Regions from separate parts of the Marinobacter suaedae genome, predicted to be linked through region 2. Evidence: predicted binding sites of a transcription regulator. Region 2 holds the regulator's gene; each other region holds the start of a gene.
What was found. The regulator sigma-54, encoded in region 2, starts transcription at its own class of promoters, with help from an activator protein. The targets are predictions, from matches to a motif close to ANTGGCATNNANNTTGCTNT.

Region 1 (4,193 bases), 1.5 Mb from region 2:
GACAAGGTTTGGGAACTGGAAGCGGGGCTTCTTGACACCCGCAATGAAGCTCAGCTAAATCGGATGCTTGAAGCGCGTCAGAGAGCTCATATTTGTTTTCATACCAATTTGAGCCAGTTGACTCGGTGGAGCTGGCCGGGCTATCGCCATTAGCGCAAGCATTTGACGATAGAGCTTCGTGTCAGGCTGTAAAAAATACTGACACGATTAGATTCTCGGCTCCGAAGGTCGTGTTAGAGGCTGATTGCTCTGAGAAGTGAGTTCAGGCTTTAAAAGGCCCCGCTTTGCGGGGCCAAAATTCACCTTGTGTCCCCTAGGCTCGGTTAAAAAAGACGCCGTCTGAAACCAAGTGCAGCGAGAGCCAATCCTAACAGTCCAAGAGTGCCCGGCTCAGGTACGTTTCTCGGCGGTGTATCCAGGTCAACGAGTTTGAGGCTGCCATCGAGCTGGTCTCCAGACCGCTGCAGTCGCATGAGGGCTCCATCAACTGTCAACACCTCCGTATAGTCGAAACTGGCAAAACCGTCCAAAACTCCAAAGTTGGCGACAGCGTAGTTGTTAACGTTGCCTGTCTGTGCAGCATCGAAGTCAATGAAGTCGAGAAAAATACCGTTGAAAGACGAACCATTGCTGACGCTCTGAGTACCCTCCGAGACATTCCAGTTACTGGTAACATCTGTGTAAGTGGTTCCGTCAGCCTCTAAACGCTCGATATAGAAATTTGACATGTTTGAAAACACGAAATCCGGCGTGAAATCAAAGCCAAAACCGGTAACGAGTGCGTCTATCGAGACATTGTCAATTTCAATTTCATATGTATAGCCACCTCCTCCATTAGCGAAGTAATCGATAGTAATCGAACCGCCTTCATCCCCGGCGCAATTAGCAGGGTCTACGGTGCCGTCGCACGAGAAGTTGAAGGTCGTGGGAACTGCGTACGCCGTTCCTGCAAAAGCAAGGAAGGCCAACATGGGTAGAATTTTCTTGAACATCGTTTGCACTCTTCTGTAGAAGTGTGAATTCAGGTCTGCGTATGGGATCAAAAGCAGAATGGTCACCGCACTGACACCAACTCCTTTCAATTCCCTTTCCACATTCACCACCTGCGTTCAATTAATCGGGGCGTAACGGCATCCTCTCTAAGAACAAAGTGACCTTCCCTGAGCCCCTGGTTTCGCTACTGGAGGCTGGTGCCTTGATGGCGTACCGTCCTAGAAGCAGGTACTGCCAAAGAATATGAGCAGAGATCGTGCCAGTACATGTTGGTTCCAAAGATGTAATTTTTCTTCCTGCACAGAGAAAATTACTCCGAAAAAAAACAGGATATTATGTCAATACATGTCAATAACCGATTTGTTAAATGCTTCTTAAAATTGCTGTGAAATATTCCGTCACTTTCTGGGATGTAAAAATGATCGACAGTGACTGGAAGCGGTAATGGCCGAGCGAATTCAGCGCGGAGCGCCGGAACTTTCCGGTTCTTCGCGAAGGTCTAGGGAGGGAGTCGAAGAAGACTCGAACCCATCGGACCAAAAATATAGGTATCAATGAAAAACAGTTGAATCTTTCGCAACTTGCATCACAGGCCCGGCCTGTGCCTATTCCTTGCTCTACTGAAATGAGTGCCTTGCCTTGCCCCGACCTTATCAAGACCGGGCCATTGCGAGACAGCCATTGCTTTCTTTCGGCCCCTGCCTGAGCGGTCCAGGCTTATCACAGGTTTAAAGATGTTCCCCCTTAAAAAGTTGAGGATTCTTGGGATGTTGTGGATAAAACGTCAGCATTTTTTACATGGCCGGGTGTCTCCCAGGCTCGAGTTTGGCCGCCACTTCGCGTGGCTGCGTTGTTCCTTGTCGTAGTCTTATGACGTACGGATCGCTCGAGAGCGTCACAAAAGAATGGCTTCGGGGTGGGAAATTTAGCAGCCGGTGTGTTTAAGGTCGTTCGGACTATTATATGCCGCTACCCGCTTTCGGGCGGCTTTACTGGGTGTTGCAAAATAATACATGTTATTCGATGAGGTCCGGTGTCTAGATATATAGAGTTCTGCTTTAAATAGGGTTTATTTTTGTTGGCATCAAATTTGTATTCGGAAAGGCGAGTGCGAGTTTAGATGCTTTTTTCTTTATCGATGCGGTGAAAGTGGTGTGTACGGAGAGATTTCGTCGCCCGTTTGAAAAAGGCAAGGAACATAAGAATCCCTAGGATGGGGGAAAAAGTGATGAAGACGCTTATTCAGTCCGCAGCAGTGGCTGTATCAATGATAATGGCCAGCGGAGCTTCGGCGTATATGCTTGATGGCGTGGATGTAGGTGAGTTGGACGGGCTGATCGGGTATACCGACAACCTGAATGAAAACCCGGATGGCGCCTGTACCAGTGGCCCTTCAGGGAGTGGGCACGCATCCGAGTTGTGTTGGGTAAACAATCTGCTCGCCGAGGATGGTGTGGGCCCAACAACCTATGTAGAGGCCAATAAGGTTCCAGATCAAGAAGCATTACTGGTGGATGGTGAGTCCTCGATTTATGCGTTTGAACTCTCTTACGAGTCACAGTATATCCTGTTGAAAAAATCTGGTGTCTGGGCTCTGTTGGAAAACGAATTTAATCGGGGCTGGGCGGTATTTGATACGTCACTCTTACCTGCGGGTCTGAACCTGCCGGACCCTGGTGATAGCCAGTGGGTTATCAGTCACATTGCCCCGCTGGGAACAGATGTGTCAGTGCCTGAGCCCGGCTCGTTGGTTCTCCTGGGGTTGGGGTTGGTTGGTCTGGGTGTTGCACGCCGCAAAGTCAGCTGATCCCATTTGCACAAAGGCTGCTGGAAAGCCCCGGTTTCGCCGGGGCTTTTTTGTTGCCCGGTGATTTCTCACTAATGTTCGCGTCAGGATAAAGATAAGTCTTTTGGGGTTGGGGCGAGGTTCCAGCCAAAGCTGCACTAAAGGGCTTTGCCCTATCGGTGGCTGAGCCGGTGAGACTGTGGACCGTCTCTGGATGTTGCCAAAAATGGGTTTGGGAGTTTGAAATGGTGGGCCCAGCTTCCACCGAATTTAATTCTTAACTATATGAAAAATAGGTATTTGGTTTTTTGGTGGTTTTTATGTACCCCCTTATATACCCCCATTTCTGACCGGCTAACACATTCGGTCGCTATGTCTTTTTTCCGGGGCATCACGGTTAGAGGTGATGTTCGCTGGAGTTATTAGTGTCGAGCCGCCTACGTAGTGGAATCCCTTTTTCTGTATCTAGCGAACAGCATCATGCTAAGGCTGAGCACCAGCAGGCTATAAAGAGATGTCTCGTCTACATAGAAAGGTGGGGTTATACGAGTCCACTTCGCATAAACGAAGGGATCAGGATAAGCTGCATTAATGTACTGATATGCATCCTGGTCAACAAACCAGTCACTGCTAGTTGATACGCTGACCCGGTCAATAACCCTCGGATCTCCTCCTACCCCTATGTTTAACGCACCATGAAGCAAGAATGGAACGGGGTCATCTGCCCAGCTCACTTGTCTCTCCTCCAAGCCGTACGGTGTGATGACAAGGCAATCGGTTTGGCTAACATGCCAGATACGACCAAAGCAATTAAAACCCGAACCCAGCGAGAAAGTAATGCTATCTACCACGTACCATAGTGCCTTCGACGCGGATCTAGCATCCTCTTCGGTCTGAAATGCAAAGTCATCGTCTGGGTTATCGCAACCATCGAATACACTGATGCAGCTTGCGCGACCATCGAAAGTGACTGAGTAGTGTGATTGGTTGACTCTTATACCATTAATTTGAACGATGGTTGTTACTTCTTCTAAACCCCCACCGTATAGTTCAACATGCGAATCTTCTAGTTCATATGTGAGCGGTATTGCAAACGCTGTCGAACAAAAGGTTAGTAGCAGGACGGCTAGACCAGAAAGCAAGAAGCGGATCGTCATAGAAATGTCCTTATTTCTGATTGCGTAGCGATTGAGTGGTTGAAGTTTGTTGAGCACGAATCGTGCCGACTAGCGTGACACTTTTTAAGTGTCTGTATTTTTAGGTTTAACCATCGGAACAGTAGTAGGTGGACTTTTAAACCGTATAAATACTCGACATAAGATCCTGGCGCCCCGCTGAGAGATTGGCTGAAATTGTCCAGCAAAGTGAGTTAGCGATAGTTGCGTGTTTTGCTGGCGGTCTTGCTGATGAGGGC
Region 2 (4,193 bases):
GCCTGCCCGGTGTCGCATGCTCGGTGGCTTCCTGAGTCAGCGGGAACAGCAGACCGATTGGCAAGTTGTCGATGCAGTAGTAGCCGAGATCTTCCAGTACATGGAGCGCTGTACTTTTACCGGAACCAGACCTGCCACTGACGATAATCAGTTTCATGGTTTCTCAGCCTCCCCTGTCGATGAATGATTACGGGTTTCCGGCGGTCATGTGCTGGTAGAGGGTGCCGGACGCTTCGCACTGGCGAAGCCGGTCGCAAAATGCACGATCGTTGAACTTCTCCGCCAGCTGGCTCAGCAGTTCGAGGTGCTCGCTGGTTGCTTCCTTTGGCACGATCAGGGCAAAAACCAGATCGACAGGCTGGTTGTCGATGGCGTCGAAATCAATGCTTTGTTCCAGTGTTACCAGAACACCGATGACATGATCGAGGCCTTCCAGTCGGCAGTGGGGAATGGCGATGCCCTGGCCAATGCCGGTGCTGCCAAGGCGCTCCCGTGCCACCAGGTTGTTGAAAATCTGCGTTGCGTTGAGCGTGGCGTCGTGCTGGTGAATTTGCTCGGCAATAGACTCCAGTACCCGTTTCTTGCTCGATGCAGGAATCCTGCACAGGGAAAGTTCGGGCAAAAGGATGTTATCGATTGTCAGGGATGTGTCGCTCATGGATCGACTGCATGTCGGTTAAAAAAAGCTGCGGCAGGATACCCTGGCCGCAGCGCGATTCGCTGTTGTTCACGGATCCGGTCGCTACCGGGAGCCGTTACCGTGCTTACGGTCTACGTTCTTTTCCTTGTGCTTGAGGATCTGGCGGTCAAGCTTATCGATCAGGGCATCGATTGCCGCGTACATGTCCTCGTTTTCAGCCTTTGCGTGAATTTCACCGCCAACCACATGCATGGTTGCTTCCGCCAGCTGGCGCACCTTTTCCACCTCCAGAGTGACCTGGCAATTGTTGATGTGGTCAAAGTGCCGTTCCAGTTTTTCGAATTTCTCTGAAACGTAATCCTTCAGTGCGGGAGTCAGTTCTACATGATGGCCTGAAATGTTGAGTTGCATAGGCGTCTCCTGTTGTCATCATGCCGGCCCAAACTGGGGCCGGGCTGAGCGCTGGTGCGGTGTTCTGCACCAGCAGAAATGTTCAGGGGCTGCCCTTGCAGACCGAATGCCCCTAAACCAGTCGTTTTCGCTCGTTGGACGGCGGAATATGCATGGCCTCCCGGTACTTGGCTACCGTGCGTCGCGCCACCCTGATGCCCTGTTCTCCTAGCATGGCCGCAATTTTACTATCGCTCAACGGCTTTTTCGGTGTTTCTGCAGCAATCAGTTTCTTGATCATTGCACGGATGGCGGTCGAAGAACACTCCCCACCCTCATCGGTACTGACATGGCTGGAGAAGAAGTACTTGAGTTCGAAAATGCCCCGTGGGGTGTGCATATATTTTTGCGTCGTCACCCTGGAAATCGTCGATTCATGCATTTCGACGGCCTGCGCAATGTCTGACAGGATCAGAGGTTTCATGGCCTCTTCGCCCTGATCGAGAAAGCCTTGTTGGTGCTCCACAATGCGCGTGGCGACCTTCAGCAAGGTTTCGTTCCGGCTTTGCAGGCTTTTGATGAACCATTTGGCCTCTTGCAGCTGATCCCGGAGGTAGGTGTTGTCAGCACTGCTGTCCGCTCGCTTTATAAGGGAAGCATAGCTTGCATTGACGCGGATGCGCGGTGCGATTTCAGGGTTAAGCTCCACGCGCCAGCGACCGCTGTGTTTCCTGACAATTACGTCTGGAATCACATAATCCGGTTCCGCCCGGTCAATGGAATCGCCGGGGCGTGGATTCAGATTGGTAATGAGCGCCAATACTTCCCGAAGTTGGTCCTCTTTCAGCCGGCTCCTGCGCAGCAGTTGTGCGTAATCCCGATTGCCAAGCAGGTTGATGTAGTGAGTAATCACCAGACGGGCCTGGGCGAGCCAGGGGGTTTCGGGCGGAAGCTGGTTCAGCTGGATCAGCAGGCATTCCTGAAGGTCGCGGGCAAATACGCCGGGCGGATCGAAATGCTGCAGGCGATGCAGAACCGCTTCCACTTCGTCCAGTTCCAGTGGGTCCTCGTCTTCCTCTTCCAGCAGGCCGGCGTGAATTTCTTCCAGTGGGCTGGTGACGTAGCCGCGGTCATCCACGGCATCCAACAGTGCGTGGGCTACAGCGCTGTCCCTTTCACTCAGTGGGGTGAGGTTGAGCTGCCACTCAAGGTGATCCTGCAGGGTTTCTGTGGGCGAGTTTCGTGTCTCGAAGTCGTGATCGTTTTCGTCGTCGTTTCGGGCAGCGGGTGCTGGGGCAGACTGGTAGATATCGTCCCAGGCTGTGTCGACGGGCAGGTCATCCGGAATGTTGTCGGGAGCCTCGTTTTCGGTCGACCAGTCGGGGCCGGGATCGGGTTCGTCCCAGTCTTGCTCAGCCTCGGACGAGGCGTCTGCCGTAACGTCAGCTTCGGTATCGTTTTGGGAATTGTCAGCGTCGTTGCTGGCGGTGTCCGGATGCTGTTCGTCATCTTCCGACGTCTCCAGCATGGGGTTGGATTCCAGAGCCTGCTGGATCTCTTGCTGGAGATCGAGGGTAGATAGCTGTAGTAGCCGGATCGCCTGTTGAAGCTGGGGCGTCATGGTCAGGCTTTGACCCAGCTTTAACTGTAAAGAGGCTTTCATCACCATGGTTCAGGATCCGTTACTCATCAGCTCACGCGATTACGGAATGTGTCGTAAAAATCTATACACGACCAGCGTTTGCAGAGTACGCGGTCTAGCAAGTTCTTTGCCGAGTTTACTTGGTAGCGAGTACCAAAACAATTGGATGCCATGAGTCACAGGCGGAATTCATCGCCCAGATAGACTTCCTTCACCTGCTGGTTGGCGAGAATGCTCTCGGCGTTTCCAGAGGCAATGATATGGCCGCCCGATACGATGTAGGCGGTTTCACAGATGTCCAGTGTTTCCCGGACGTTATGGTCGGTGATCAGCACGCCAATGCCTTTGTCCCTGAGGTGGCGGATGATGTGCTTTATGTCACTCACGGAGATGGGGTCGACCCCGGCAAAGGGCTCATCAAGCAGAATAAAGGCGGGCTCCATGGCCAGCGCCCGGGCGATCTCCACGCGTCGGCGTTCGCCCCCGGAAAGGGCCATGCCAACGCTGTCCCGAATGTGGGTGATGTGGAACTCTTCCAGCAGTTCTTCCAGTTTGTGTTCACGCTCGCTGCGGCTCAACCGTTTGCGGGTTTCCAGGATGGCCATGATGTTGTCCCGGACCGACAGCTTGCGAAACACGGATGCCTCCTGCGGCAGGTATCCAATACCTTTTCGCGCGCGTCCGTGCATGGGCAACGGTGTGATGTTTTGGCCATCAATGGCGATTCGGCCCCGGTCGGCGGGCACGAGGCCCACGATCATGTAAAAACAGGTCGTTTTGCCCGCGCCGTTCGGCCCCAGGAGGCCGACGATCTCGCCGCTGCGAATTTCCAGCGAGACGTCAATCACCACTTTTTTCTGTTTGTAGCTTTTCGCCAGATTACTGGCTCTCAGAACTGCCATCGGATCCCTGTCTGTTGCTGGTGCTACGTGGCTGAATAATCATTTCGACGCGCCCGCCGCCTGTCGTGGTCTCGGCGCCACCCTCGGCGGTGACGACTCGACGGACGGTATCATAATGAATGACGTCGCCTCGGAACAGGTTCCCGTTTTGCTGGATCACGGCTTCCCGTTCGAACGTAAGCTGATTGTCCGTGGCAGACCAGGTAATGCTGAGTGCCCTTGCGTCGGTTTCGCCCGAGCCGTCCCGGGCGGGCTGCTGGTATCGGGCCGGGCTGCCGGTGGCTTCCACCCGGTTGAGGTCGTCTCCGGAGCGGTAGAGCATCACTTTGTCTGCGGTCAGTCGGGTCTTGCCCTGAATCAGTTCCACGGCGCCGTTGTATTCTGCGATGCCTTGCCCGTCATCCAGTCGGGCGCTGTCGGCGCTGACGGTGATGGGCTCGTCGGAGTCCAGGGTGAAGGCGGCAGCAGGGCCTGCGAGTGTCAGCAAAAGAGTGGTTGCCAGCGCCCCTCGGAGCCGCTTATTTGCCAGTTTCATAACGTCCTTCCACCTGGGATTTGAGTTCCACAATACGTTCGTCGATCCATGCTTGCATGCCATTTGCGCGGGTCACACCGGTTT
Region 3 (4,193 bases), on a different contig from region 2:
ATTTCGGCAGCCACGATCACCAGCCAGGCAATACCGATAGAGATGCGCATGCCGGTCAGAATTGTGGGTGCGGCGGCCGGCAGGATCACGGTCAGCGCGGTGCGCAGTGGCCCCAGTTCATGAGTTCGCGCCACGTTGATCCAGTCCTCCCGCACGTTGGCGACACCGAAGGCGGTGTTCAGCAACATGGGCCAGATGGAGCAGATAAAAATCACAAAGATGGCCGAGGCGTCGGAATCCTGGATGATGAACAACGCCAGCGGCATCCAGGCCAGCGGCGAGATCGGCCGCAGAACCTGAATGTAGGGATTCAGCGCCTTGTACATCAGCGGCGACATACCAATCAGGAACCCGACCGGCAGCGCAATGGCCATGGCCGCCAGATAGCCAGTCAGCACCCGATAGATGGAGTAGGCGAGCTGAATACCAATGCCCTTGTCATTGGCACCGGCGTCATAGAAGGGGTTGGACAACTCCTCCCACGCCAGTGCAATGACCTTCGAAGGCGGTGGAACCCGGGATTCCTGGTCGGCCCCACCCATGAGACGCTCGTACTCGGTCATTGCCGTTTCCGCTTCCGGTGCCTGGGCAGACATCTCCCACATACCCAGCACCAGAATAAGGAACGTGATCGACACCACGGCAGCCCGAACGTTCAGGGAGGCCATGGTCACACCCTCCCGATGGCGAAGCTGCGGGCATACTCTTCCGGCTTGGTCGGATCGAACGTCTTACCCATGATGGTGTGATTCTTGTAGGTTTCGCTCGGTGCGGAATAGCCCATTTCCTGCATCAGCTTGCCGGTTTCACCCGCCAGGTAGACCTGTTCGGCAATGGCCTTGTAGTCCACATCACCCTCGATATAGCCCCAGCGTTTCATCTGGGTCAGTATCCAGACGCCCATGGAATGCCACGGGAACGGATCAAAATCGATACGGTCCGGAACGTTCTGCACCTCGCCCAGCCCGTCCGCGTAGTAACCGGTAAGCACTTGCTGTATCACCGGCACCGGCTGGTTCAGGTAGTTCTTGGGCGCAATGGCCTCGGCAATTTCCTTGCGGTTGTCGGTGTTCTGGGAGTATTGGGTCGCGTCGATGATCGAACGAAGCAGTGCGCCGTAGGTATTCGGGTTCTCGGTCGCAAACTTCTGGCTGCAGGCGAAGGCACAGCAGGGGTGGCCTTCCCAGATGTCCTTGGTGAGGATGTGGATGAAGCCCACTTTCTCCCATACCGCACGCTGGTTGAATGGGTCTGGTGACAGGTAACCATCCAGGTTTCCGGCACGCAGGTTGGCGACCATTTCGGGTGGCGGAACCACACGGATCTGCACGTCTTTATCGGGATCCACCCCGTTCTCGGCCAGGTAATAGCGCAACAGGAAATTGTGCATGGAGTACTCGAACGGCACACCGAACTTGAAGCCTTTCCAGTCCTTCGGGTCGCGCTTGTCCTTGTGGTCTACATGTAACACGATGGCCTGACCATTGATGTTCTCAACTGCTGGCATGATGTAAGGCTCGGGAGTGGACCCGGCGCCCATGGTCATCGCCAGGGGCATCGGCGTGAGCATGTGTGAGGCATCGTATTCGCCGGCCAGGGATTTGTCCCGGGCTACCGCCCAGCCAGCGGTTTTGGTCACCGTGACATCCAGCCCGTAACGCTCATAGAAGCCCATGGGGTGGGCCATGATGATGGGAGTCGCACAGGTGATGGGTACAAACCCAACGTTGAGCTTGGTTTTCTCCAGCTTGCCCATGGACTCTTTGACCGCCGCCTTGGCCTTATCCATCGGAAAGACGCTGCCCAGCAGCGCAGCGGCCGAACCCGCCCCCATCATCTTCATGAAGCTGCGGCGATTAAAGTCGTTGTGGCCAAACACCGAGCGAACTACCGCACTCTCAATGGCCCGATCCAGCATGGCCTCCGAATCGTCGGGTGCATCGGACGACTTCGCTTCCTGAACTTTCTGGACGGCAGGGCTCAACAGGCTTGAACTGGTTCCCGGCTGGCAGGTCGGGCATTCGCAGGCTTTTGAATGAATCAGGGACTGATCACCGTCGAACGGGTTTCCAAGGCTTTTCATGGTCATGGGCACGCTCCTTTGTCATTTCGGTCATGTTTTGCGCTGTCTTGGTGCAACTGGCGATGTTTGCCCCAAAACCTGATTCAGGGCTCGCCCGCCAAAACCTTTCGGCGTTCCTTCTGAATCCCACTAACGCAGAGTTCGTGCCACCACCCGATAAATTCTACAACCATATGTTTTTTATTGACTTTATCCATACCACCCTATTGCGACCGAACTACGACATTTCGTAGAAAACGAAATCTCGTCAATCCAGAAACGAAATCTCATAGTTGGCACAGCCTTTGTTTCATTTACTGCAGCCAATAATGATCAGGGAAGAAATGGAATGGATCCTACGCTGCCGAGCCAACGCATCAGTAACCCCGAACCCGCCGCCCAATCCGCCGAATGGATTGAACAACTGCCAGAAGCCGCTCTGCTGGTAGACGCAGGCGCTGACCGGATTCTCGCTGCCAACAATCCGGCGGCCCGACTCGCCGGAGTGGACCGACAGTCGTTGATCGGAAGCGCCTGTACCCGGCTATTTCCGGGGCAACGTCCGGCGCTGATCGCATTCACCGAAGAAACCCTGTTCCGCAACCTAAGCTGGAGCCGAGACTTCAGCCTTCGCCACCGGGACGGGCACTCCGTGGACCTGGAGATCTCCGCCTCAAGGACCGGAGACGCCGAGGCCCTGACCGTTCTGCTCCTGCTGCGGGATTGCCAGCAGCTTCGGAACCTCAGGGAACGCCACGAGGTCAATCGCTACCATCAGGGCGGACTGCTGGAATGGCGTCGGGTGGAAGAACTTTTCCGGGACATGGAGCGGGAAAACCAGCTCATACTCCATGCGGTGGGTGAAGGCATTTACGGTGTCGACGCGGAAGGCCGGACCACGTTCGTGAATCCGGCCGCTGAACGTATGCTCGGATGGCGTGCCGACGAACTGATGGGACGGGTGATGCACAGGGTCGCTCACCACTCGCACGAGGACGGTTCTCTGTACCCACTCAAAGATTGCCCAATCTACGGGGCCTTCCGTGAAGCCGCCGTCCGGCGTGTGGATGAGGACTATTTCTGGCGCAAGGATGGCACGGGGTTCCCCGTGGAATACACCAGTACCCCTATTCTGGACAGCGGTCACCCCATCGGCGCAGTGGTGGTGTTCCGGGACATCTCTGCTCGCCTGCAGGCCCGGGACGAGCTGAAGCAGGCGCTGGAGGAAGTGGAGAGCCTCAAGCGCCGGCTGGAGATGGAAAATGCCTATCTGCAGGAAGAACTGAGTGCCGAGCATCATTTCCACGAACTGGTGGGTCAGAGCGAGGCCATCAAGGGCATTGTCCGGCGCATTGGTCTGGTGGCGCCCACCGATGCCAACGTGCTGATTACCGGCGAGTCCGGCACCGGCAAGGAACTGATCGCCCGCGCTATCCATCAGGCCAGCGAACGGCGGGACCGCCCGCTGATCCGGGTGAACTGTGCCGCCATTCCCAAGGACCTGTTTGAAAGCGAATTCTTCGGCCACATCAAGGGTGCCTTTACCGGGGCTGTCAGCGACCGGATCGGCCGGTTCGAACTGGCGGATGGCGGCACCCTGTTCCTGGACGAGGTTGGCGAGATTCCCATCGAACTTCAGGGCAAGTTGCTCCGGGTTTTGCAGGATCAGCAGTTCGAACGAGTGGGCGAAAACCGCACCCGGGCCGTGGATGTTCGGGTAATCGCCGCCACCAACCGGGACCTCAAAGCCGAAATTCGGGAGCGTACCTTCCGGGAAGACCTGTATTTCCGCCTGAACGTCTTCCCCATCGAATCCGTACCGCTGCGCCGGCGGGTGGAGGACATCCCGCTGCTCGCCCAGGAATTCGTCAACCGCGCCAGCCAGAAGTTCAACCGCCCCTACTTCCAACTCCGCCAGCGGGATGTCGAGTTGCTGTCCACCTACAGCTGGCCGGGCAACGTGCGGGAACTGGAAAACGTGATCGAACGACAGGTGATCACCGGTGACACCAAACTGGATGTCGAGCTTTCCGGCACAGGGGGGGATTCTGCATCCAGAGGCTCGACCACGCCCATCCCTGCCAGACATTTCAGTGGCGAATTGATGACGGAAGAGGAACTGCGAGAGCTG

Region 1: QVZ43_RS08575 (PEP-CTERM sorting domain-containing protein) is a predicted target of sigma-54. The motif match lies at 2,071-2,090, and genes of this name have one in related genera.
Region 3: QVZ43_RS13775 (sigma 54-interacting transcriptional regulator) is a predicted target of sigma-54. The motif match lies at 2,355-2,374, and genes of this name have one in related genera.

The regions. Positions count from the first base shown of each region.
Region 1 is NZ_JAUMIS010000001.1:1,879,719-1,883,911, forward strand. Features, by position in the region: gene QVZ43_RS08570 (PEP-CTERM sorting domain-containing protein) at 324-1,094, opposite strand; gene QVZ43_RS08575 (PEP-CTERM sorting domain-containing protein) at 2,207-2,800, shown strand; gene QVZ43_RS08580 (hypothetical protein) at 3,217-3,936, opposite strand.
Region 2 is NZ_JAUMIS010000001.1:344,246-348,438, reverse strand. Features, by position in the region: gene rapZ (RNase adapter RapZ) at 1-157, opposite strand, end outside; gene ptsN (PTS IIA-like nitrogen regulatory protein PtsN) at 188-658, opposite strand; gene hpf (ribosome hibernation promoting factor) at 743-1,051, opposite strand; gene QVZ43_RS01495 (RNA polymerase factor sigma-54) at 1,164-2,693, opposite strand; gene lptB (LPS export ABC transporter ATP-binding protein) at 2,849-3,574, opposite strand; gene lptA (lipopolysaccharide transport periplasmic protein LptA) at 3,552-4,109, opposite strand; gene lptC (LPS export ABC transporter periplasmic protein LptC) at 4,093-4,193, opposite strand, start outside.
Region 3 is NZ_JAUMIS010000002.1:1,084,930-1,089,122, forward strand. Features, by position in the region: gene ntrB (nitrate ABC transporter permease) at 1-668, opposite strand, end outside; gene QVZ43_RS13770 (ABC transporter substrate-binding protein) at 671-2,089, opposite strand; gene QVZ43_RS13775 (sigma 54-interacting transcriptional regulator) at 2,412-4,193, shown strand, end outside.